4 regions of the Neorhizobium sp. S3-V5DH genome follow, and region 4 is predicted to be linked to each of the others. Evidence: riboswitches for the same ligand, from Rfam matches in the RefSeq annotation. Region 4 holds a riboswitch; each other region holds the start of a gene.
What was found. Region 4 has a riboswitch for thiamine pyrophosphate ahead of EDE09_RS15650 (multidrug effflux MFS transporter). Riboswitches for the same ligand answer to the same signal wherever they lie in the genome.

Region 1: it holds a riboswitch for thiamine pyrophosphate, as region 4 does, so the genes downstream of both, thiC (phosphomethylpyrimidine synthase ThiC) here and EDE09_RS15650 (multidrug effflux MFS transporter) in region 4, are expected to answer to the same signal.
Region 2: it holds a riboswitch for thiamine pyrophosphate, as region 4 does, so the genes downstream of both, thiM (hydroxyethylthiazole kinase) here and EDE09_RS15650 (multidrug effflux MFS transporter) in region 4, are expected to answer to the same signal.
Region 3: it holds a riboswitch for thiamine pyrophosphate, as region 4 does, so the genes downstream of both, thiB (thiamine ABC transporter substrate binding subunit) here and EDE09_RS15650 (multidrug effflux MFS transporter) in region 4, are expected to answer to the same signal.

Annotation. Positions count from the first base shown of each region.
Region 1 covers NZ_SMCL01000008.1:191,532-197,533, reverse strand. Annotated here, with positions in the region: gene EDE09_RS14430 (lysine-2,3-aminomutase-like protein) at 1-507, shown strand, start outside; gene thiC (phosphomethylpyrimidine synthase ThiC) at 1,290-3,101, opposite strand; TPP riboswitch at 3,198-3,327, opposite strand; gene EDE09_RS14415 (acyl carrier protein) at 3,505-3,756, shown strand; gene EDE09_RS14410 (acyl-CoA dehydrogenase family protein) at 3,756-4,937, shown strand; gene EDE09_RS14405 (amino acid--[acyl-carrier-protein] ligase) at 4,988-5,899, shown strand; gene EDE09_RS14400 (DUF1839 family protein) at 5,904-6,002, shown strand, end outside.
Region 2 covers NZ_SMCL01000020.1:75,291-81,292, forward strand. Annotated here, with positions in the region: gene hutU (urocanate hydratase) at 1-1,500, shown strand, start outside; gene EDE09_RS22110 (HutD family protein) at 1,509-2,090, shown strand; gene thiD (bifunctional hydroxymethylpyrimidine kinase/phosphomethylpyrimidine kinase) at 2,119-2,940, opposite strand; gene thiE (thiamine phosphate synthase) at 2,937-3,572, opposite strand; gene thiM (hydroxyethylthiazole kinase) at 3,569-4,366, opposite strand; TPP riboswitch at 4,413-4,507, opposite strand; gene EDE09_RS22130 (heavy metal translocating P-type ATPase) at 4,621-6,002, shown strand, end outside.
Region 3 covers NZ_SMCL01000009.1:182,831-188,832, forward strand. Annotated here, with positions in the region: gene thiP (thiamine/thiamine pyrophosphate ABC transporter permease ThiP) at 1-1,570, opposite strand, end outside; gene thiB (thiamine ABC transporter substrate binding subunit) at 1,578-2,588, opposite strand; TPP riboswitch at 2,626-2,731, opposite strand; gene EDE09_RS15150 (response regulator) at 2,774-3,223, opposite strand; gene EDE09_RS15155 (ABC-F family ATP-binding cassette domain-containing protein) at 3,372-5,189, opposite strand; gene EDE09_RS15160 (thiamine diphosphokinase) at 5,193-5,843, opposite strand.
Region 4 covers NZ_SMCL01000010.1:99,286-105,287, forward strand. Annotated here, with positions in the region: gene EDE09_RS15645 (TetR/AcrR family transcriptional regulator) at 1-293, shown strand, start outside; TPP riboswitch at 733-848, shown strand; gene EDE09_RS15650 (multidrug effflux MFS transporter) at 990-2,222, shown strand; gene prpB (methylisocitrate lyase) at 2,598-3,521, opposite strand; gene EDE09_RS15660 (tripartite tricarboxylate transporter permease) at 3,527-5,056, opposite strand; gene EDE09_RS15665 (tripartite tricarboxylate transporter TctB family protein) at 5,056-5,493, opposite strand; gene EDE09_RS15670 (tripartite tricarboxylate transporter substrate-binding protein) at 5,505-6,002, opposite strand, start outside.

The sequences.
Region 1 (6,002 bases), on a different contig from region 4:
ACGCGGGTTCCGGTGGTCGAGCCGGACCGCGTGGACGAGGCGATGATCGCCGCCCTGAAGGAAAGCGGCAAGGTGATCTATGTGGCGCTTCACGCCAACCATCCCCGCGAACTGAGCGATACCGCCCGCGCCGCGTGCGCGCGGTTGATCGATGCAGGCATTCCCATGGTCAGCCAGACGGTGCTGCTCAAGGGCATCAACGATGATCCGGTCGTGCTCGGCGACCTGATGAAGGCTTTTGTCGAAACCCGGGTCAAACCCTATTATCTGCATCATCCGGATCTTGCGCCCGGCACCAGCCATTTCCGGCTGGATATCGCCGATGGGCAGAAGATCGTTGCGGCGCTGCGCGGAAATGTTTCCGGGCTGTGCCAGCCGACCTATGTCCTGGATATTCCGGGCGGTCATGGCAAGGCGATGATCGGCAAAAGTGCGGTACGCACGGAAGGCGGCTGCTATTCGGTCAGCGATTTCCGCGGCGAGGAGCACAGATATCCTCCGAAGTGACGCGCGCTCGCCTTCACGCGACAGCTCCTGCCCGTGTTTTGGAGAGCCCACACGAATGCGGAACCTCATTTGATTTTGTATGTGTGGCTCCGCATTCGCGTGGCCTTCGGCGTTCTTTCGGGGTGTCCTGCCCCTACAGGTGATCATCTCGCCTCGCTGCGTGGCTTCATTTGCGGTCTCCTTTCGGGAAACCTTGCCACTTGCACGGCTATACCGAACCGGACATGGCTGCCCGGGGGAGGCTTGATAGGAAGCGATCGGGTTGATGGCCCGCTCTCCTCCATGGCTTTCACCTCTTCCACCTTTCCCGCACGTTACGGGTCCAATGGAAGCGCCGGCTCCCGCCTGCCCGCGAACGTCTCGCGAAACACTCCGGCGACGGAAGCGGGAGGATTGTAGGCATGGATGCGGAGGGTGGGGATGATGACGCGGTCAAGTCATTGGAGATGCTGAGCGGCGGCGATGAATTGTCCCCGGGACAAACATGGAAAGGCAGCATTGTGGGGCGTGCCCCGCCATACCCCCTCTGTCCTGCCGGACATCTCCCCCTCAAGGGGGGAGATCGGCTGGAAGCGAGGCCCTAACCCAGTCAAAGCCTTGAGATTGCCGCAAGATTGCTGAATTCTGCTCCCCGCCGGCTTCCTGCCCTTCACGATTGGAAAGGGATCGCTGAGCATGCCTCCTTCGATCTCCCCCTTGAGGGGGAGATGCCCGGCAGGGCAGAGGAGGGTGAACCGGCCTCGACGTGAACTGGCCCAACGTCGAAGGGCATGGGATCATGCTCACTCCTTCCCCACCGGCATGTAGAGATCGCCGCCGTCGCGGTATTTGGCGGCCATGGCTTCCAGTCCCTCCTTCTGCGCCTCAGCCCGGATATCATGCGAAATCCGCATCGAGCAGAACTTCGGGCCGCACATGGAGCAGAAATGCGCCACCTTGTGCGCTTCCTTCGGCAAGGTCTCGTCATGGAAGGAGCGCGCCGTTTCCGGATCGAGCGACAGGTTGAACTGGTCCTCCCACCGGAACTCGAAACGGGCGCGGGAAAGCGCGTCGTCGCGAACCCGGGCTGCCGGATGGCCCTTGGCGAGATCGGCCGCATGCGCGGCGATCTTGTAGGTGATGACGCCGACCTTGACGTCGTTGCGGTCCGGCAGGCCGAGATGTTCCTTCGGCGTCACGTAGCAGAGCATCGCCGTGCCGAACCAGCCGATCATCGCTGCCCCGATCCCTGAGGTGATGTGGTCGTAGCCGGGAGCGATATCGGTCGTCAGCGGCCCGAGCGTGTAGAACGGCGCCTCGCCGCAAACCTTGAGCTGCTTGTCCATGTTTTCCTTGATCTTGTGCATCGGCACATGACCGGGGCCTTCGATCATCACCTGGCAATCCTTCGCCCAGGCGATCTTGGTGAGTTCGCCGAGCGTCTCCAGCTCCGCAAACTGCGCCGCGTCGTTGGCATCAGCGATCGAGCCGGGACGCAGGCCATCGCCGAGCGAGAAGGACACGTCATAGGCCCGGCAGATATCGCAGATTTCCTCGAAATGCTCGTAGAGGAAGCTCTCCTTGTGGTGATGCAGACACCACTTTGCCATGATCGAGCCGCCGCGCGAGACGATGCCGGTGACGCGATTGACGGTGAGCGGGATGTAGGGAAGCCTGACGCCCGCGTGGATGGTGAAATAATCGACGCCCTGTTCAGCCTGCTCGATCAACGTGTCGCGATAGACCTCCCAGGTCAGGTCTTCGGCGATGCCGTTCACCTTTTCGAGCGCCTGGTAGAGCGGCACCGTGCCGATCGGCACCGGCGAATTGCGAATGATCCATTCGCGGATATTGTGGATGTTCCGGCCGGTGGACAGGTCCATGACCGTATCCGCACCCCAGCGGATCGACCAGACCATCTTTTCGACCTCCTCCGCCATGGAGGAAGTGACGGCGGAGTTACCGATATTGGCGTTGATCTTCACCAGGAAATTCCGGCCGATGATCATCGGCTCGCTTTCGGGGTGGTTGATGTTGGAGGGGATTATCGCCCGTCCTTCCGCGACTTCGCGGCGAACGAATTCAGGGGTCACGAAATCCGGAATATGCGCTCCGAAGCTCTCGCCGTCACGGATGAGAGCTTCCTTGGCCGCCTGCCGGCCGAGATTTTCGCGGATGGCGATGAACTCCATTTCCGCCGTGACGATGCCGGCGCGCGCATAGGCAAGCTGGGTAACGGCCCTGCCGTCTTTCGCCTTCAGGGGCGTGTTGCGGACCGGGAATTCCGGCGTCAGGCGATCGCCGGTGACAAACCCGTTGTCCTCCGGTTTCACGACGCGGCCTTCATAGGATTCGACATCGCCGCGCGCCCTGATCCAGCTTTCGCGCAGCCGCGGCAGGCCGGCTTCGATCGAGACCGCATGGGCCGGATCGGTGTAGGGGCCGGAGGAATCGTAGACGGTGACCGGCGGCTCGCCGGAGGTCGGATGCAGCGCGATCTCACGCATCGGCACCCGGATATCCGCGTGGACGACACCGGATTTGAAAACTTTGGTGGAGGCGGGAAGCGGACCGGTCGTGACGACAGGCGTAAGCTTTGGTGTGGCGATATTCATGGGTGAGGCTCCAAGGTTTGCCGTTTGGAGACCCAGTTCCAGTGTTGGAATGATGGAAAAACGCCTGAGCCGATGGACGGGAATCCCGCCTGAAAGCCGTGAGCGCTCGCACCGTCCCTACGCCAGTATGAACTGGATCAGGTTCAACGGGTCACTGCGCCTCGGCGGCAAAGCCGTCCGACCAGCAGTATCTCAGCCCCTTGCCGGGACCCCCCTGGTGAATGCGAGCATCAAAAACCTGCCGAGCGCCCGTGTCAAGCCAAAGCTGGCCATGCGGATATCTCGGATTTTAGCGAATCCCGCAGCCCTAACTTCACGACGTTTCTTACCGGAATTTTATGCTTTCCGACGTAGACAGTGTTCCCGGCGATGAACGCAAATTCCAGTCATTGGAGATGTCGAGATGAACGAGACTATTCGCGAACTGCTGGCACGGGTCGGCGGGCTTCCGGTTGCAGTGACCGAACTTGAAGATGCGGCCGATCTTTATGCGGCCGGGCTTTCCTCCTTTGCCTCCGTGCAGCTGATGCTGGCCATCGAAGAGGCTTTCGACATCGAGTTTCCCGACAGCCTCCTGAATCGCAAGTCCTTTGCCAGCATCTCGGCAATCGAGCAGACGGTCGCCCAGATCGTGAAAGCCCGTGAGGCTGCGTGATGAGCCTCCCAGCCTTTGCCGCCGACATGACGCTCGGCGCACGTGCCCGCCGAGTGGCGGAGGTCGCGGCCGAAAATGCCGACCGCGTCGACCGGGAAGCCCGTTTTCCGCAGGAAGCGGTCGATGCCATGAGGGCCGAACGCCTGCTCGGCATTCAGGTCCCCATATCGCTTGGCGGCGAGGGGGCTTCGACACAGGAGATCGCGGAGGTCTGCTCCATCCTGGGACAGGCATGCGCGGCAAGCGCCATGGTCTTCGCCATGCACCAGATCAAGGTGTCAAGCCTGGTCGAGCACGGCGGCGACAGCGAGTGGCATAGGGATTTCATGCGCGAGCTTTGCGCCCGTCAGCTTCTTGTCGCCTCCGCGACAACGGAAGGCGGCATCGGTGGCAATCTGCGCAATTCCATCTGCGCCATCGAGATCGACGGAAACATCTGCCGCCTGACGAAGGACGCGACCGTCATTTCTTACGGCGTTCATGCGGATGTCATCATGGTGACCTCCCGCGCCCACGCCGACGCGGCTCCGGGCGACCAGGTCATGACCGTTTTCAGGAAGAACCAGTATACGCTGGAAAAGACGGTGGACTGGGATACGCTCGGCATGCGGGGCACCTGCTCTGACGGCTTTATCTTCAAAGGCGAGGCGCCGGTCACGCAGATCTTCCCGAAACCGTTTGCCGAAATCGCGGCGCAGAGCATGCTTGCCTCGTCGCACCTCCTCTGGAGCGCGGTATGGTATGGCATCGCAGCCGATGCGGTATTGCGTGCGCAGGCCTTCGTGCGCGCCGCCGCTCGCAAGGCGAATGGCACCACGCCGCCCGGCGCGTTGAGACTCGCGGAAACATCCAACCTGCTGCAGCTCCTGAAGTCGAACATTCTTTCGGGCCTGAAGGCCTACGAGGACGCCAAGGCTGAGCCGGACCAGCTTTCCTCGATGGCGTTTTCGATCGCCATGAACAACGTCAAGCTCGCCTCGTCGGAGACGATCCTGACCATCATCAACCAGGCGATGATCATCTGCGGCATCATGGGTTACAAGAACGGCACGCCTTATAGCCTCGGCCGGCATCTGCGCGATGCCCATTCGGCCCAGCTGATGATTTCCAACGACCGCATTCTGGGCAACACGTCGACCATGCTGCTCGTACAGAAACCGGACACCAGCCTTCTCGGCTGACGCCCACCCGTCAATGATTGCCCGTCAAATGAATTGAATGAGGTGAAGCCATGGATATGCAAGTTTCCTTTCTCGACCGCCTGTTCGACGCAGGCCTTCTGATCGACACCGGCGTCGACGGGCTTTATGGCCGCAGCGGCCGGTTCGAAGATGTGATTACGGCCTTCGAGCGGCTGATCGACAGGATAGGCGGGGCCGACGGCGCGGAAGCCATGCGCTTTCCGCCCGGCATGAACCGCGCCTTCTTCGAGCAGAGCGGCTACATGAAGAGCTTTCCGCAGCTCGCCGGCACCGTGCATTCCTTCTGCGGCAACGAGCTCGACCACATGAGCCTGTTGAAATGCATGGAAGTGGGCGAGGAAGACTGGACGAAGGGTCAGGAAGCGACCGATATCGTGCTGACGCCGGCCGCCTGCTATCCGCTCTACCCGACCGTTGCCCGGCGCGGCAACCTGCCGAAGTCCGGCGCTCTCTATGATCTGCAGAGCTACTGCTTCCGCCACGAGCCCTCCAAGGACCCGGCCCGCCAGCAGCTGTTCCGCATGCGTGAATATGTCTGCATGGGCACGGAACAACACGTCACCGATTTCCGCCAGCGCTGGATGGATCGCGGCGTCGAGATGATGAAGTCGGTCGGCCTCGAGGTGACGATCGACATCGCCAACGACCCCTTCTTCGGCCGCGCCGGCAAGATGCTGGTCAACAACCAGCGCGACCAGAACCTCAAGTTCGAGCTCCTGATTCCGATCACCTCGGTTGCCAAGCCGACCGCCTGCATGAGCTTCAACTATCATCAGGATAGTTTCGGTTTGAAATGGGGCCTGAACCTGGAAGACGGCAGCGTCGCACACACGGCCTGCGTCGGTTTCGGGCTGGAGCGGATCGCACTCGCTCTCTTCCACACCCACGGTCTCGACGTGAAAGAGTGGCCGGAATCCGTCCGCGCCACCCTGTGGGGCTAAGGCCATGGCTGGAGTTCTAGCCGGTCTTGATCCGGCCAGCTACAGGCCGCATGCGCTACATTCGGCGGAGCGCATCTGGCCGGAGACCAATTGTTATGTGGAC
Region 2 (6,002 bases), on a different contig from region 4:
CGCACCTGGGAGGATTTCGATCGCATCGTCGCGACACTGAAAACGCTGACCGAAGAGGAGACCCTTATCGTGCAGTCGGGTAAGCCGGTTGGTGTGTTTCGGACGCACAAGGACGCACCGCGTGTCCTAATCGCCAATTCCAATCTTGTCCCGCATTGGGCCACCTGGGACCATTTCAACGAACTCGACCGCAAAGGTTTGGCCATGTACGGCCAGATGACGGCCGGTTCCTGGATCTATATCGGCACGCAGGGCATCGTGCAGGGAACCTACGAGACTTTCGTGGAAGCCGGCCGCCAGCACTATGGCGGCAACCTGAAGGGCAAGTGGATACTGACCGGCGGTCTCGGGGGCATGGGAGGCGCCCAGCCGCTTGCGGCCGTCATGGCCGGTGCCTGCTGCCTCGCCGTCGAATGCGACGAGACACGCGTCGACTTCCGCCTGCGCACCCGCTATGTCGATGCGAAGGCCCATACCTTGGATGAAGCTCTGGCACTTATCGACCAGTGGACGAAAGCGGGTGAAGCCAAGTCTGTCGGTCTCATCGGCAATGCTGCCGAGATATTTCCCGAACTGGTTCGCCGTGGTGTAAAGCCCGACATCGTGACCGATCAAACCTCGGCCCATGACCCGGTTCACGGCTATCTGCCGATCGGCTGGACGGTCGCCGAATGGCGGGCGAAGCAGGAAAGCGATCCGAAGACGGTTGAAGCCGCCGCCCGGGCTTCGATGAAAATCCATGTCGCCGCCATGGTCGATTTTTGGAATATGGGCGTTCCCACGCTCGATTACGGTAACAATATCCGCCAGGTTGCCAAGGAAGAGGGGCTTGAGAACGCCTTCGCTTTCCCGGGCTTCGTGCCTGCCTATATCCGTCCGCTGTTTTGCCGTGGTATCGGCCCCTTCCGTTGGGCGGCACTTTCCGGCGATCCGGAGGACATCTACAAAACCGATGCCAAGGTGAAGGAACTGCTGCCGGACAACAAGCACCTGCATAACTGGCTGGACATGGCCCGCGAGCGCATCGCCTTCCAGGGCCTGCCGGCCCGGATATGCTGGGTGGGCCTGGGCGATCGTCACCGTCTGGCGCTGGCCTTTAACGAAATGGTCAAGAGTGGCGAATTGAAAGCACCTGTCGTCATCGGCCGCGATCATTTGGACAGTGGTTCCGTCGCTTCACCCAACCGCGAGACGGAAGCCATGAAGGACGGATCGGATGCAGTATCCGACTGGCCGCTTCTCAATGCCCTGCTCAACTGCGCCTCTGGCGCGACATGGGTCTCACTGCACCATGGGGGCGGTGTCGGCATGGGTTTCTCGCAGCATTCGGGCGTTGTCATCTGCGCAGACGGCTCCGATGACGCTGCCAAGCGTCTGGAGCGAGTTCTGTGGAACGATCCGGCCACCGGCGTCATGCGCCATGCCGATGCGGGTTACGAAATCGCGCTCGAATGCGCTAAGGAAAAGGGCTTGCGGCTGCCGGGCATCCTCGGCAATTGAGGACCGAGATGCGTCTCCTCAAGGCAGACAAGCATAGGGCCATGCCCTGGAAAAATGGCAAGGGCGTCACTCGGGAGGTGGCGTCCGAACCCTTGCCGGGCAATCCAGATGGCCGGTTTCTCTGGCGCGTCAGCCTCGCGACAGTAGAGGGCGAGAGTGATTTCTCGCCCTTTCCCGGCATTGACCGGACCATCGCGGTCCTTGCCGGCGACGGCATGCAGCTAACTGTGGACGGCGTCCTGCAGCCGGAAATGCGGGCATTGTGCGGCCCTTTTCCATTCTCCGGCGATAGTAGCGTCTCCGCCAGATGTCTGGGCGGCCCGATTACCGACCTCAACGTCATGACGCTTCGCGGCTACGCATGGCATCACGTGCAGCGATGTGCCTTCGAGGGACCCCTTGTCTTCAATACCGCCAAGGCACTTTCCGCGATTGTTTTTACGGGCACCTGCATGGTTCGAGCGGATGGAATCGAGCTTGCGGCAGAAGGACAAGACGTCCTTTGCTGGATAGCCCCGGATGTGCATGTCCATTTGACCGCCGAGCAGAGCAGCGTCGTTTATCTCATCGAGATGGAGCGCCTTTCGTGAGGGGAGGCAGGCAACCTTCCCGCCCAGGTCAGCTCGGCTGTTGTTCACTCGCCCATAGCGCGTGGAAGTGCTGGACAGGCCCGTGGCCGTTGCCGACACTCAGTGTGCCGGCTGCAGCTATGGCGCCTGCAAGATAGTCCTTGGCGATCGCAACGGATTCGGCAAGCGGAGCGCCTTTGGCAAGTTCGGCGGCGATCGCACTGGACAAGGTGCAACCTGTGCCATGGGTGTTTTGCGTGGAGACCCGCGTACCCTCAAACCAGTGAAGACCGGTGGATTCCGCCAGGACGTCGGGGCTTTCAGCCCTTTCAAGATGGCCACCCTTGATCAGCGCCGCCTTCGGCCCCAGCCGGAGTAGTCTCTCGGCCTGGCCGGCCATTCCCGCGCGGTCTACCGCCATCGCTTCACCTAGAAGAGCCGCGGCTTCCGGCAGGTTGGGCGTGACCAGCGTGGACATGGGTATTAGCCGACGGATCAGGATCTCTATCGCATCGGAAGCCAGAAGTGACGCCCCCCCTTTGGCGACCATGACAGGATCGAGCACGATCGGCAGATTGTCATTATAGGGACGGAGGGCATCCGCAACGACTTCGGCGATTTCCGCATTGGCAATCATGCCGATCTTGACCGCATCGACCCGGATGTCGGCAAAAATGGCGTGGATCTGCCCGGCCACGAAAGCAGGCGGTACGAGATGCACTCCTGTTACCCCCACCGTGTTTTGCGCCGTCAAGGCAGTAAGGACTGCCATTCCAAAGGTGCCCCGCGCCGAAAACGTCTTCAGGTCCGCCTGAATTCCCGCGCCGCCGGAGGGATCGGAGCCTGCGATGGATAAAACATTGCGGATCATAGGCGCGCCTTTCTGACCTCGTCAGTTATTCTTCGTGCGGCTTCCTTCGGGTCCGGCTGGCCGCAAATGGCGGAGACTACGGCGATCCCGTGGGCACCTGCCGCCAGCGCCTTGCCGGCGTGTTCCGCCCTGAGGCCGCCGATGGCGACCGCTGGCACCGATGCGGCCGCCACGATACGCGCCAATCCATCGAAGCCGATCGGCTGCTTGTGATCCGGTTTGGTGGGAGTGGCGAAGACCGGGCCTATTCCGACGTAGTCGACGAGAGATGGATCGACGCCCTGCGCAAGCTCCTCGGTTTCGACCGACACGCCGACGATCATACCCTCTCCGACGCGGCGGCGCGCCATCGATGCCCCCATGTCGCTCTGTCCCACATGCACTCCCTCGGCGCCGATGGCGATCGCGGCTTCGACATCGTCATTGACGATCAAAGGTATGCCGCTGCCTGCGAGTGCCGCTTTCAACGCCTGACCGGTCTCGATCATCCTTGCGGTGCTGGCGTTTTTGTCACGCAATTGAACCATGGTCGCACCACCTTCCACGGCGAGCCGAGCGGTCTGCGCCATGCCGAGGCCTTGGCATAACTCGGGATCGAGGACGAGATAGACGGATAGATCGAAGGCTTTCATGCTGCTACGAGCTTCGCTTTGGCATCCAGCGTCTCTGGCGAAAGCGATGCCAACCGGTCAAGAAAAAGGGGAGAGAAAGAACCGGGGCCATTAGCAGTGAGTGCTGCTTCCTCCCCCGCGACCGCGAACATCGCGAGGGCGGCCACCGTCGCGTCGAACGGCCTATCCGGACGGACTGCGACAAAGGCACCAACCAGAGCGGTCAGAGAGCAACCAAGTGCCGTAACACGAGGCATAAGATCAGATCCGCCGAGGATATGGACGGAGCGAGAACCGTTGGTAACGAAGTCCATTTCGCCGGTAACGGCTACGACGCAGGCGTGATCACGAGCAAGCGCAACGGCGGCGTCTTCGGCCTTTTCGGTTTTGTCGCCGCTGTCGACGCCCTGACCGCGAGATTGCGCTCCTGTAAGTGCCATGATCTCCGAGGCGTTGCCGCGAATGACTGTGGGCTTCAGCGCCAGGAGTTCTGTAACGGCAGCGCTGCGGTAGGGGGTCGCGAAATGGGCGACCGGATCGAGGATCCAGGGCTTGCCCTCCTCGCTGGCAGCTTTTGCCGCTTCCTTCATGCCGGAAAGGAAGTAAGGCGAAAGCGTTCCGATGTTGATCGTCAACGCCGCAGCGATGCGAGCGAAATCTCCTGCTTCCTCCTTCGCATGCACCATGGCTGGCGAGGCGCCGGCGGCGAGCATCACATTGGCCGCGATGTTCATCGCCACGAAATTGGTGATGTTCTGCACAAGGGGGTTCTTTTGGCGCATTGCCGATAGAATCTGGCCTGGAGTGTCTGTCATCTGCGTCCTCGCCTTTTCAGGTGGAGGGGCGCAGGGCATTTCATCAGAAAAAGCCCAGGCGACTCCCTCCGCCAGCATGATCTGGTTCAGGTTCAAAGGGTACTTCTCAGCCCGGCAACCCGGACGCCCCTGTCTGAGGCAAGGACTAGCGCATATGCCGCCATGGGCGCCAGCGATTTTTGTCAAAAAAACTACTTGTAGCTCTAGTCGCTAGAGGTTGTAGTTATGGTACCCGATCCCAGGCGGAGAGAAAGATGACAGCAAAGAATCAGGCTCGTTACAAGATCGGCGGAATGGATTGCGCAAGTTGCGCGGCAAAGATCGACACAGCAGTTCGACGCATTCCCGGCGTCCAGGATGTTTCCGTTTCTGTTGCTGCAGGCACGATGATGGTCAGCCATGATGGAACGTGCGACCTGCCAGTGATCGAAACGAAGGTTACCGGGCTTGGTTACTCGCTGCGCGCTCTTGGGCAGAAGTCGCCTCGACCAGCAGAGCTGCCGGATCACGGCCTTGATCATGAAGGTCACGACCATGGTCTCCCCGAGACGAAAGATCTTGCAGGATTGCATGAGCACGATCGCATGGACGGATTGTGGTGGAAGAGCGCCAAAGGACGGCTGACGATACTGGCAGGTATTGCACTGGCAGCAGCTTATGGGGTCGGGCACCTGGTTCCGGCCTACGACACCTATATCTTCGTAGCCGCCATGCTCGTCGGCTTGGTGCCGATCGCCCGCCGCGCCGTCATGGCGGCCTTGGCGGGTACGCCGTTTTCGATCGAGATGCTGATGACCATCGCTGCCCTTGGTGCCGTGGTCATCGATGCGTCGGAGGAGGCGGCGGCGGTGGTCTTCCTATTCCTCGTCGGGGAGCTTCTGGAAGGTGTCGCCGCCGGCAAAGCGCGCCAGAGTATTCAAAGCCTGACGGCACTGGTGCCGAAGACCGCGCTGCTGGAAATAAACGGCAAGACACGAGAAGTACCGGCAGAAGATCTTGGGATCGGATCGATCATCCTGGTGCGGCCAGGCGACCGCATCTCTGCGGACGGCATCATTGTCGCCGGCGAAAGCGCAATCAATGAAGCGCCGGTGACGGGCGAGAGCATATCGGTCGTAAAGACTGTCGGCGATGCGGTTTTCGCCGGCACGGTGAATGGAGACGCGGCCCTGCGGGTGCAAGTGACAGCGGCTTCCGCCGACAATACCATCGCCCGGATTGTGCGCCTGGTCGAGGAAGCGCAGGAAAGCAAGGCACCGACCGAACGCTTCATCGACCGCTTTTCGCGCTATTATACGCCAGCCGTCGTGGTCGTCGCAGCGCTGGTCGCAGTGTTGCCGCCACTTATCACTGGTGAAGCCTGGGAAGGTTGGATCTACAAAGGGCTTGCCATTCTTCTGATCGGCTGCCCTTGTGCGTTGGTCATCTCAACGCCTGCTGCAATTGCTGCGTCACTGTCCTCCGGTGCCAGGCGCGGTCTGTTGATGAAAGGCGGTGCGGTCCTCGAAATGGTGGGCAAGGTCACAGCCATCGCGCTGGACAAAACCGGCACGTTGACCGCCGGTAAGCCTCGGGTAACCGATGTGATTGCCTTCGGGCGTAATGCCGATGAGGTGCTTCGCATCGCTGCCGCGCT
Region 3 (6,002 bases), on a different contig from region 4:
GGCAAATGATGCCCAGCATAAGCGCCAGGCCATCGGCGTCATTGGTCCGGTAGCTGGATAGCCGGCTGTAAACGAGCCAGGGCAACGTGACGAGATCGTTGGAACCGAATAAAGCCACGGCCCCGAGATCACCGAGCGACAGTGCCATGGCGAAGGAAAGTGCCGTCGCCAGGGGCTTTAAAAGCACAGGGAGGTCGATATGCCAAAGCCGCGAAGGACCGGAGAGGCCGAGACTTGCGGAAAGCCTGGCTGTCCGCTGACGATGGGTCTCGATGGCCGGCTCCAGCACCCGCATCACAAAAGGCAGCGCCATCAGCATGTTGATCACCGCGACCAGCAGAGGGGCAAAGCGACCAACATCCCCAAGGGGTCGTAGCACCAGGAACCAACCGGTGCCGAGGACGACCGGCGGCACCAGCAAAACAAGCGAGGACGTGCCCGCAAGCATTGCAGCGAAGCCCCGAGCGCTCGCCGCGGGCTTTTTCATGTCTGCCACCGCTTCCCTTCCTGCGATTATGGCGAGCGCGGTCACAATCGTCAGCATTCCGGCACTCAAAGCGATGGAGAAGCTCGTCCAGGCGGCGGTAAGAAAGGCGGCGCTCGATGCGAGGTTCCAGAGATTTGCTCTAAGCCCGGCGGCAAGGATCGAAGCCAGTGGCATGATCAGGAATACCGTGGCAGCAAGTATGGCAAATGAATCCCAAAGACGTACAGACAACGCCTGACCGTCGAAGCGGCGGCTTGTACGGCCCGAGGCTGCACCCGGGTCATCCGGCGTCGGCAATAATGCCATGCCGAGCAGAATAACGCCTGTTATGACGATTTGCAGCAGCGCCAGGGCGACCGCCCGCGGCGGGTCGAAATCGAAACGCAGCGATTGGTAGATCGCCACTTCGAGCGTGGTCGCTGCCGGTCCGCCGCCCAGCAGCAGCACCAGCGTAAAGCTCGTGGCACACAGCATGAAGACGAGCGCGCCGATGCCTGGGATGACGTTTTTAACGGCGGGCCATTCCACAAACCGGAAGACCGAGAGCGGTTTCATGCCGAGGCTTGCGGATAGAAGCCAGTATTCCGCCGGCTGGCGCTCCAGTGCCGCGAGCAACAGCCTCGTGGCGAGCGGCAGGTTGAAGAAGACATGTGCGAGCAGGATTCCGGAAAGACCGTAGATGCTGATGGGCTGGTCTAGGCCGAGCGTCAACAGCAGGCCGTTGATCAGGCCCTGACGCCCCCATATACCGATCAACCCTAGCGCGCCGATCAAAACCGGCAGCCCCATCGGCAGCGCCAGGAGGCGGACGATCCAGGTTCGGCAGGGAAAGTCGGGCCGGCGGGCAAGAGCGAGTGCCACGGGAAGTGCAAGCCCTACGGAAAGCAATGTCGACAGCATCGCCTGCCAAAGCGTAAAGCGCAGGATTCGCCATGTGTAGGCCGTAAAGAGCCGGGATTGGGCGCCGTCGGCATCCCAGGAAAGCAATGCAACAACGGCAATGGCGACGAAGAGGGCGATAGAGGCGAAGCTCATAAGACCCCAGGCGATGCCCCTTCTTCGCTCTCCCCGCGTCAGCAACATGATCTTCTTAATTCATGCTCATGGCAGTCAGCCACTCGTCTATCCAGGCTTGGCGGTTCCTGGCGACCTCGTCCGATCCCATGAGGAAGGTCTTCTGCGGCTGGACCAGCTTGTTAAAGGCGTCCGGCAGAGCGCCGGATATCTTCGCGGCGGGCATCATCCAATTGGTGGTGGGAATGATATCCTGGAAGGCAGGCGAGACCATGAACTTCAGGAACTCTTTCGCCAGTTCTTTTTCCGAAGCGCCCTTCAGGATGCCGGCCACCTCGATCTGGATGTAGTGGCCTTCGGCAAAGGACGCTGCTTGATAACGTTCGGTCTTTTCCTCGACCATGTGATAGGCGGGAGAGGTCGTGTATGAAAACACCATCGGGACTTCGCCTTTGGTGAACAAGCCGTAGGCTTCGGACCAGCCGGGCGCTACCGTCAGAATGCGGTTCTTGAGCTTTGCCCAGGCCTCCGGGGCCTTATCGCCATAGACAGACTTTACCCAGAGGAGGAGGCCGAGACCAGGTGTCGAGGTGCGAGGGTCTTCAATCGCAATCTTCTGCGATGGGTCTCCATCAACAAGCTCCCGAAGGCTTTTCGGCGGGTTCTTCATCGCCTCCGTATCGTAGACGACTGCGAAGTGGCCATAGTCATAGGGGACGAAGGTGTCATCGCTGTAGCTGCCAGGTACTTTGACCGCCGCAAGATCAAGGCCATGCGCGTCGAAAAGCCCCGTAACCTTGGCTTCGGAAACGAGATTGGTGTCGAGACCAAGTGCGAGATCCGCATCAGTATCCTGGCCTTCCAGCTTGAGGCGTGTGAGCAGCGCCACGCCATCCGCCACGCCGACAAATTTCACATTGCAGGCACACGTCTTCTCGAAAGCCTCCTTGACCTTGGGGCCAGGGCCCCAGTCGGAAAGGAAGCTCTCGTAGGTATAGACGGTCAGCGTTTTGTCTTGAGCGTGCGCGACAGTGTAAAGGGACAGCGCCGCCGCGGCCGCGAACATCGACAGAATGATATTGCGCATCAGCGCCTCCTCTTCAAAAGTTTGGGGAATAGGCGCTGGCAACAAGCCGTCTAATCCCTCCGCCGGTGCTAACCGGATCAGGTTCCGCGGGTTGGCAATGCCTCTCAGCCACATGAAATCGTGTGGCACCCCGTTAGAGCGGAGAAAGATTTAACGGTAGGAAGTTCCGCTGGCAAGGGGCCGGTTCAGGCCCGCCCTTGCCGAAAAACCTTGAGTTCACGCGGCACTTTCGCGGAACGGCCGAGGCGGTTTGCCACAGCATAGTCAATCGACTGCTCGACCACATGGGGGAGCACCGGTTTTGTCAGAACACCCAGAGGCCCCCTCACACCGTCAACGTCTTCCGGATTCCCGGTCATATAAATGACGGTGACCCCGTAACGTTCAGCGAGCATGCGACCGATATCCGGCCCGGTCCGCCCATCAGCGAGATTGACGTCGACAATGGCGATATCCGCCTCCGGTGCCAATTCGAGAGCATTCCGGCGGCCATGCGCAAATCCTGCGACCTCCAGTCCCATATGTTCAACCGTTTCGGCAATGTCGAGGGCGATCAGGAACTCGTCTTCGACAATCAGTACGCGTTGACTTGGCGCCTCGCGGGCCAGCCGACCACTCTCAACATTTGTCAGCATGAATGTCCCCAATTCGGTTCTCACTATGCCGGCACGTGAGGTGCGTCCCGGCGCTGATTGCCTTTCGAACGCCAGAGGAGGGAGATTGTTCCGGGCCGGTACATGCTTTTCTTGCCTAACTATTTGTTAAGCATAACAAATTATTAAATTATCCCTCGAGCTCCTCCCGGAGCATTTCGAGCTCCAGCCATTCCTCTTCCATCTTTGTCAGGTTTTCCCGAAGTTTTTCCATTTCAGCTGCGAGCTTGTTGAAAGCGGCAGGGTCTTTGGTGAAGAGAGCAGGATCTGCCATCTTCTTCTCCCGTGCGGCGATATCCGCTTCAGTCTTCGCCATCTCCTTCGGCAGATTTTCGAGCGCGAATTTCTGCTTGTAGGAAAGCTTGCCTTTGCCCTTCGGCGCTTCTACGGAAGCGTTCAATTCGGCCTTCGGCTTTTCAGCCTTTTCGGCCCTGCGCCTTTCCTCCAAAGCGCCTTTGCGCTGTGCCAGCATGTCGGTGTAGCCGCCTGCATATTCGATCCAGCGCCCATCCGGTGCGTCGGGATTGGCCGGCGCGATGGTCGAGGTCACAGTGCGATCCAGGAAATCGCGGTCGTGGCTGACGAGGATGACGGTACCGTTGTAGCTTGCCACGATCTCCTGGAGCAGGTCGAGCGTCTCGATATCGAGATCATTGGTCGGTTCGTCAAGGATCAGCAGGTTCGATGGCTTTGCCATGATACGGGCGAGTATCAGGCGGGCGCGTTCTCCGCCGGACAGGTTCTTGATCGGTGTCCTGATTTGCTCCGGCTGAAACAAGAAATCTTTCATGTAACCGGCGACGTGGCGCTGTTCCCCATTGACGAGCAGGGTTTCGCCACGGCCGTCCGTCAGATAGTGGGACAGCGTCTCTTCAGGGTCCAGGTCCTCGCGTTTCTGGTCGACTGTCGCAATTTCCAGATTGGTACCGAACTTCACGGTTCCGCTATCGGGTGAAAGTTGGCCGGTCAACATCTTCAGAAGTGTCGTCTTTCCAGCACCGTTCGGGCCGACCAGGCCGATCCGATCGCCCCGATGCACGCGGATCGAGAACGGTGCTACGATAGGCCGATCATAAGCTTTGGTAATGTTCTCGGCCTCGATCACCAATTTGCCGGACTCCCGGCCCTCGGTGATTTTTGCCTGCACGGTACCTTGCGGGCCTTTGTGACCGCGATAATTCGAACGCATGGTCTGCAATTCGCCGAGCCGGCGCATATTGCGCTTGCGGCGCGCTGTCACGCCGTAGCGCAGCCAGTGCTCCTCGCGTTCGATGGCTTTTCCGAGCTTGTGCTGCTCCAGTTCTTCCGCTTCCAGCACTTCATCACGCCAAGCTTCGAAATGAGCAAATCCCCTGTCGAGCCGCCGGGAGGTGCCGCGGTCGAGCCAAACGGTGGCGGTTGACACCTTTTCCAGGAACCGCCGGTCGTGGGAGATCAGAACCAGCGCGCTTCTCGTCTTGCGCAGCTCCTCTTCAAGCCATTCGATCGTTGGCAAGTCGAGATGGTTGGTCGGCTCGTCCAGCATCAGGATATCCGGTTCCGGCGCCATGACGCGCGCAAGCGCTGCGCGGCGGGATTCCCCCCCCGAAAGGTTTTTCGGATCCTCCTGGCCCGTCAATCCCAGATGTTCGAGCAGATAGGTGACGCGGTAAGGATCGTCGCCGGGACCAAGACCGGCCTCCGCATAAGCCTGCACCGTCTTGAAATCCGCGAAATCGGGGGCCTGCTCAAGATAGCGGATGGTTGCGGCGGGGTGACGGAAGACCTCACCGGATTGGGGCTCGACCATTCCAGCGGCGATCTTCATCAGCGTCGACTTCCCCGAGCCGTTGCGGCCGACGAGGCAGATCCGGTCGCCCGGTTCCACTTGCAATCCCGCGCCGGCAAGCAGCGGTGCGCCGCCGAAGCTCAGGAAGATGTCGTCCAGTTTCAAAATTGGGGGCGCCAAAAGTCAGGCTCCTGTCATGTCATAGGGGCGGGCGAGTATCATGCCCTTGCCGCTTCTTAGATGGAATTCGACGCGCCCTTCTGCAACGTTCGAAACCGTGCGCGAAGAACCGAATGGAAGTGAGAAATTTACCAGCGGATACCGAGCTCCGATGATATCGAGCCCCTCCAGGGCAGAAAAACCGATGACGGAAAACAACGAGCCTTTTGGAAGATCGAGGCTGATCCTGCCTGGCAAAAGAGGTACGGCTTCTTCTTCGCCGGAGGTCAGAACGATATCGACGCCGCGCTCGGCGAGACTCATTGCATGTAACAGGTGCTGGAGGGCATGGTCGCTCCGCTCGCCGCCGAGCGCACCGACGAAAACTAGCCGTGTGGCTCCGCGGTCGACCGCCTCGGCCGTGGCGATTTCGCCGTCGGTCTCGTTTTTTTCCGGGGGATAGGTCTTCTGTTTGATACCCGGCCATTGCCTTGCAAGCTCGGCATCGGTGGAGTCGAAGTCGCCAACCCACAATTCGGGTTCCACGCCAAGTATCGCCGCGTGCCGCATACCGCTATCTGCCGCGATGAAGCGGCTGTCTGCGAGCGCCTTTTTCAAGCGGTCGGTGACGGTGAGGTTTCCGCCGAGCAGGATGGCAAAGGTTGAATGGGTCATGCCCACTGCCCATAGCGTAAACGGGGCACGAAGGGAAAGTCGCCACAAGCTTGTCTCGCTAATTTCGAGCGCTTTGCGCCGGATCTCGCGGCCAGAACGCTCCTTGCGGGAAGTGAGGTAGATTTTGCTACCATTGACGCGGGGCTTAGCAAGGATTAT
Region 4 (6,002 bases):
CGACGAATCAAAAGTCGTTGGGTAAGCTGCATTACGACGCCGGCCCCGCCCATATCATCGCCCAAATCGAGGTTCTGTTGCGTCAATTGCACGACAAGGCGGTTCTAAACGTGCCCGATCCTCTCCGGTCCGCCCGCTTGTTCGCTGCGCTTTTCAAAGGGTCCGATCTCCTAATTATTGCACGCTTCGATCAGGCGCGAGCAGAGGACGACAAGGAGATCGAATCCTACTGCCGATCGGCCGTCGCCATGTTCATGGCGGCGCACGGCGGCAACGACCACGCCGGCGGATAGCCTAGGAGTACTTGCATGATATTTGGATGCTCGCATTGACATCAACCCGGCGATTATCGTTGGGAAACGGGCTGACCGCGGAGTAACCGCTACCACCCCATTGGAAGCCTTGGTGCCGACTTGGCAGACCGTCAGCTTTCGGGAAGCTGCAACGGTGGTCTGAACGGCGGAAATAAAGGCGCTATTCAGACTGTCAGCTTGGCGCATTGTCAGTAGGAAAAGCGGACATGTTGCTTATCGCAGTTAACGTTGGGCTTGAGCCCTTGAGGTCATCGGCTGCCGAAGAAACGCGTTTAAAATCCAGCTTGTGAGACAAAGTCGGGGTTGACACTGCGAGAATGCTTGCCAGGGGGTGGGTGAATTTCCAGGTGAGGTTTTAGGTGGTAACTGTCCGTACCCCTCAAAAAGCGTGCTTGCTTGCGATTTTCGCTCTATCATCGTCTACACCGAGGGGTGCCCTGCCAAAGGGCTGAGATACTGCTGGCCAACGCAGCGCAGTGACCCTTTGAACCTGATCCGGATCATGCCGGCGAAGGGACGGGTCCGACACCTATCCTCAGCCGGCCTCTTAGACGAGGCCGTAATGACACTGACGAAACCAAAGCTCGGAACGAATACCCCTAGAGGCAGCACGATCAAGATCTTGCCCTCACCCTCGATTTCTCCGCGGCGGAGCGGCTTGGAGAGGGCTGAGACATGATGCGCTCCCCTCCAAGGTTCTCGACAATCATCCTATTGTGCGCTCTTTCGGTCATACCGCTGAACGTGTTCCTGCCTTCGCTGGCGAATATCGCCGGGGATTTTCATATAAGCTATGCTTTCGCTAGCTTGTCGTTGGCAGGCTATGCGGTGGTCGCCGTTGCGGTGGAAATGGTCATGGGTCCGCTGTCGGATCGGTTCGGACGGCGACCGATCATTCTGGCGAACCTTGCTGCTTTCACGCTTGGATCAATCGGCTGTGCCCTATCGCCTGATATTTGGATATTCCTCGCCTTCCGTATGCTTCAGGCTACAATTACCTCCTGCTACCCGGTCGCTATGGCGGTCATCAGGGATACCGTCGGAAAGGAGCGGACGGCGAGCAGGATCGGCTATACGGCAATGATCTGGGCGATCGCGCCGATGTTCGCCCCGGCATTCGGCGGGGCTTTAGATCAGGCCCTTGGCTGGCGGGCGATTTTCTGGTGTCTCGCCCTCGCCGGGGCAGTGATGTTCCTCTTGTGCTGGTTCGGTCTGAGCGAAACCAACAAAGCGCGCTCGGACACGATTGCTCAGCAGTTCCGAACCTATCCGGCCTTGTTCCGCGCGCCGCGCTTCTGGGCCTACGGATTGTGCATGTCGTTCTCGGTTGGAGCGTTCTATGCCTTCCTTGCCGGCGCTCCATTGGCGGCAACATCGGCATATGACCTACAGGCCGGAACGCTCGGTATCTTCATGGGCGTCACAACCCTGGGCTATATCTTCGGCAGCTTCCTGTCGGGGCGATATGCCGGACGCGTGCCGTTGACCACCATGATGATTATGGGGCGCGTCGTAGCGTGCGCGTGCCCTATAATCGGCTTGGCCCTGTTTCTGGCAGGCTTCAGGAATGCCATTGCGCTATTCGGCCCCTGCATCCTGATCGGCATCGGCAACGGCCTGACCATGCCGAGTGCCAATGCCGGGATGCTCTCGGTGCGTCCGGATCTCGCCGGAAGCGCCGCCGGATTGGCCGGTGCCATGACGGTTGGCGGCGGTGCGGCCCTTTCATCGATCACGGGGGCGATGCTGACAGAAAACGACGCGACCTATGGGCTCTTCTGCATCATTCTTCTTTCGACGACGATTGGGCTGCTGGCTGCGACATTCGCCGCACTTACCGATAAACACGATTCCACGATAACAGCGGTGAAGTCATCCCATGCTGCCAGCCAATCCGAACGAGGATGAAGATGTCTAGTTCACAACGCATTCTTGCAGCCAGTGCGGTCGTTCGCGACGAAAGACGGCGCAATATTTCTCGTCCAGCGCCGATCCACTAGACAAGGCGTGCTGGATGCTACCGGGCGGCCGCACCGATCTCGGCACACGCGACGTGACGACGCCGTGAGCGATGTCCGCTTCCAGGAAGCGCGCGAGACGGCATCTACCGCCGAGGTGAAGGCGCGTTGCCGCCCGGCGGCATTGGCGATCGGTCGGTGGTACCGCAGGCGACCAGAGCGGCAGCCATCCGTGACCAGTTCCTCGTGTTGAAGGAGGAAGAACTCGACGTATCAGGTCAGGGATCATCTCGCAGTCACTGGTCTTAATGCCACCCATGGGCTTCTACTCCTGTCGCGATTCCGCCTGGGGTACAGCGCTTGCGACAATACTGGCGTCGAGCGATTCATAGCTCGCGAGGTCAATCAGGTCGTATAGTTCGGCCCGTGTCTGCATCCTGGCCACCAAATCTGTCGTGGCGCCATGCTGGGCAAGCTCCCCGTAGAGGTCCTGCTGCGCCCTGTTGGCGACCCGAAGTGACGATACCGGCCAGATCACCATCTTGTAGCCGAGGTCCTGGAGCGCGCCGGCCGTCATGGGAGGAGAGCGACCGAACTCCGTCATGTTCGCCAGGAGAGGGACGCCTCCCATGGCGGCTGCGAACTCGGCGAACATGGCTTCGGTGATCAGAGCCTCCGGGAAGATGGCATCCGCGCCAGCCTTGACGTACAGACGGGCGCGGTCGATTGCCCGTTCTATCCCTTCGTCTGCGACAGCGTCCGTACGTGCCACGATGACAAGAGAACGACGAGCCCTCGCTGCGGCGGCAACCTTGGCTGCCATGTCTTCGGGGGTCGCGAGCTTCTTGTCGTTCAGGTGACCGCACTTCTTCGGCAGCACCTGATCCTCGATCTGGATCGCGGCAGCACCGACTTCTTCAAGACGCCGTACCGTGTTCATGACATTCAAGACTTCGCCAAAGCCCGTGTCTCCATCGACCAGCAATGGAAGACCCGAGGCCCCAACGATCTGCCGGGTGAAGAACAAGACGTCTTCGAGCGTCAGGATTCCGAGATCGGGCAGCCCCATCGAAGCGCTCATCGCTGCCCCGGACAGGTACAGCGCCTCGAAGCCCGCGGCCTTGGCCTGGAGCGCTGCAAGGCCATTATGCGCCCCCGGCATCCTGACGATCTCCGGCTTGCGCAAGAGAAGGCGAAGCCTGTCACCCGCCGGATTTTCGTCATTTGGGTTAGGAAGAAGATAATTCATTGCGGTCAATCCACCTGCAGTGCTGTCTTGTGCCGCCACTTCGCGAAGCGCGGAAGAAGGAGGGGGATAATGAGGACGGCGGCAGCCATGATCCACAGCGTAATCGAGATCGGGCTCGACCATAGGATGGCCACATCTCCGGCAGAGAGCGATAGCGCTCGCCTCAGGCTCTGCTCCAGTATCTTACCGAGCACGAGGCCGAGGATGAGCGGTGCCATGGGCACGCCGAGACGGCGCAGGAGGTAACCGCCGACACCAAGGCCGACCATGAGGACGAGATCGAATGTCGTCGATTTGCCCGAGTAGACCCCGATCGCGCTCACGACGACAATGAACGGCACCAGGACCCAAGCCGGGACGGACAGCATCCTGGCGAACACGCCGACAAGCGGGATGTTGATCGCCAAAAGGATGAAGTTGCCAATGAACAGCGAGGCGATGAGACCCCAGACCAGATCAGGCTGCGAGCGGAAGAGCGCGGGACCGGGTGTCAGGTTGTAGAGCGTCAGGACGCCCAGCATGATCGCCGTCGTCCCGGAGCTTGGAATGCCCAGCGTCAGCATCGGGATGAAGTTGGAGTTGGAAGCGCTGTTGTTTGCCGCCTCGACCGAAGCGAGCCCGCGCACATCTCCCTCTCCGAAACGGCTCCCTTCCGGATCGCTCTTTTCGACAACACGTTTCTCGGTGGTGTAGGCGAGCGCAGAAGCCACGGTCCCACCCGCGCCCGGAAGAATGCCGACGAAGAACCCGATTATCGAGCCACGCAGCGTCGCCATGTTCGTGAAGCGCATCTCCTGACGGTTGAATAGCGAGCGCCCGAACTGCTCGATGCGGACGGCTGCTCCACCATGCTTGGCGTCCAGCATGATCAGCAACTCGCTGATCGCGAAGAGGCCGATCACGACAGTGGCGAACTGAACGCCGTCCACCAGATTCGGCGAGCCAAACGTGTAGCGGTAGACACCCGAGTTCGCATCGATGCCGATCGTGGAGATCGCGAGCCCGAGCCCGATCGCGAGCATCGCCTTCACGGGCTGGTCCGTGAGAAGGCCCGTAAGACACGCGAAGGCGAAGACCATGAGCGCGACATACTCCACGGGTCCGAATGCCAAGGCCCATTTCGCCAAAACCGGGGCCGCAAGGACAATCCCCAAGGTCGCAATGGCCGACCCGACGAACGAGGTCCAGGCGGACAGGGAGAGGGCAATCCCTGCTTTCCCTTGGCGTGCGAGCGGATAGCCTTCCAGAGCGGTCATCACTGCAGACGCTTCGCCCGGCACGTTCAGCAGGATGGCGCTGATGCGACCGCCGTATTCGGAGCCGATATAGATGGCCGCCATCAGGATCAGCGAGCCTTCCGGCGGCAGTCCCAGCGCGAACACGACTGGAACCAGCATGGCAACGGCGTTGATGGGCCCAAGACCCGGTAAGACACCGACCATCGTCCCGACGACGGCTCCAAGCGCAGCCAGGAGCAGGTTTGTCGGAGCAAGAGCGACTCCGAATCCGTGTAACAGGTAGTTGAACGAATCCATCAGACGATCCCTCCGAATGGACCCACCGGAAGAACGACCTCCAGAACTCGGTCGAAGAGCAGGTAGGAAGAGACCGCGAGCACGACACCCGTTACCGCACCCTGCCACCACTTAGCGCCGAAGATCATCGCGATCGGGACCATGAAGATTGTCGTCGCGATTACGAAGCCGAGCGGCTGGAAGAGCAGCGCATAGCCAACGAGACAGCCACATAAAGCTGCGAGCGCTCCGATAGGCCCCGCTGATTCGGAGGACGGTTCTCCGGGCCTCAGCACCAAGATGACGCCGCACAGCGCGATCATGCCTGCAGCTATGAGCGGAAACGCTCGGGGCCCAACAGGTTCGTAGGCGAAGGGTGCTTGAAGCGCGTATCCGAACACGAGCATCATTGCTGCGACCGCGATTGCGGTCGCTCCCAGGAGGCGGTCGGTTTTCATGATGTGAGGCCTTATTTGGTCGTGGCGAGACCGAAGTCAGCGGCGAGCTTCTTGTATGACGCCACCTGTTTTTCCACGAACGCCTTCGTCTCCTCGCCCGTCATGGGAAGCGGGAAGAGGTTGCGCTTCTGAAGTTCCGCGGCGTAGTCGGGAGACTGCATCGTCTTGGCGAAAGCATCAGCCCACCACTTGTAGTCCGCGTCGCTGACTTCAGGTCCGACATAGAACCCGCGGACGATGGGCCACTTGATGTCAAATCCCTGTTCGGTGGCCGTCGGCACCTGGGACAGCTTGCCTGGGAGCCTCTGCTCCGAGAAGATCGCAAGAAGCCTCAGCGGCGCGCCACCATCAATTGCTGCCTGGCTGTCACCCACGTCGTTCATGCAGACATGGACGTGTCCGCCCTGAAGTGCGGTTGCGCAATCCCCGCCGCCCTCGAACGCCACAAAGCGCATGGCTTTGTAGTCGATGCCTGCCGCACGCGCTGCCATCGCGGCCTTCATCCAGTC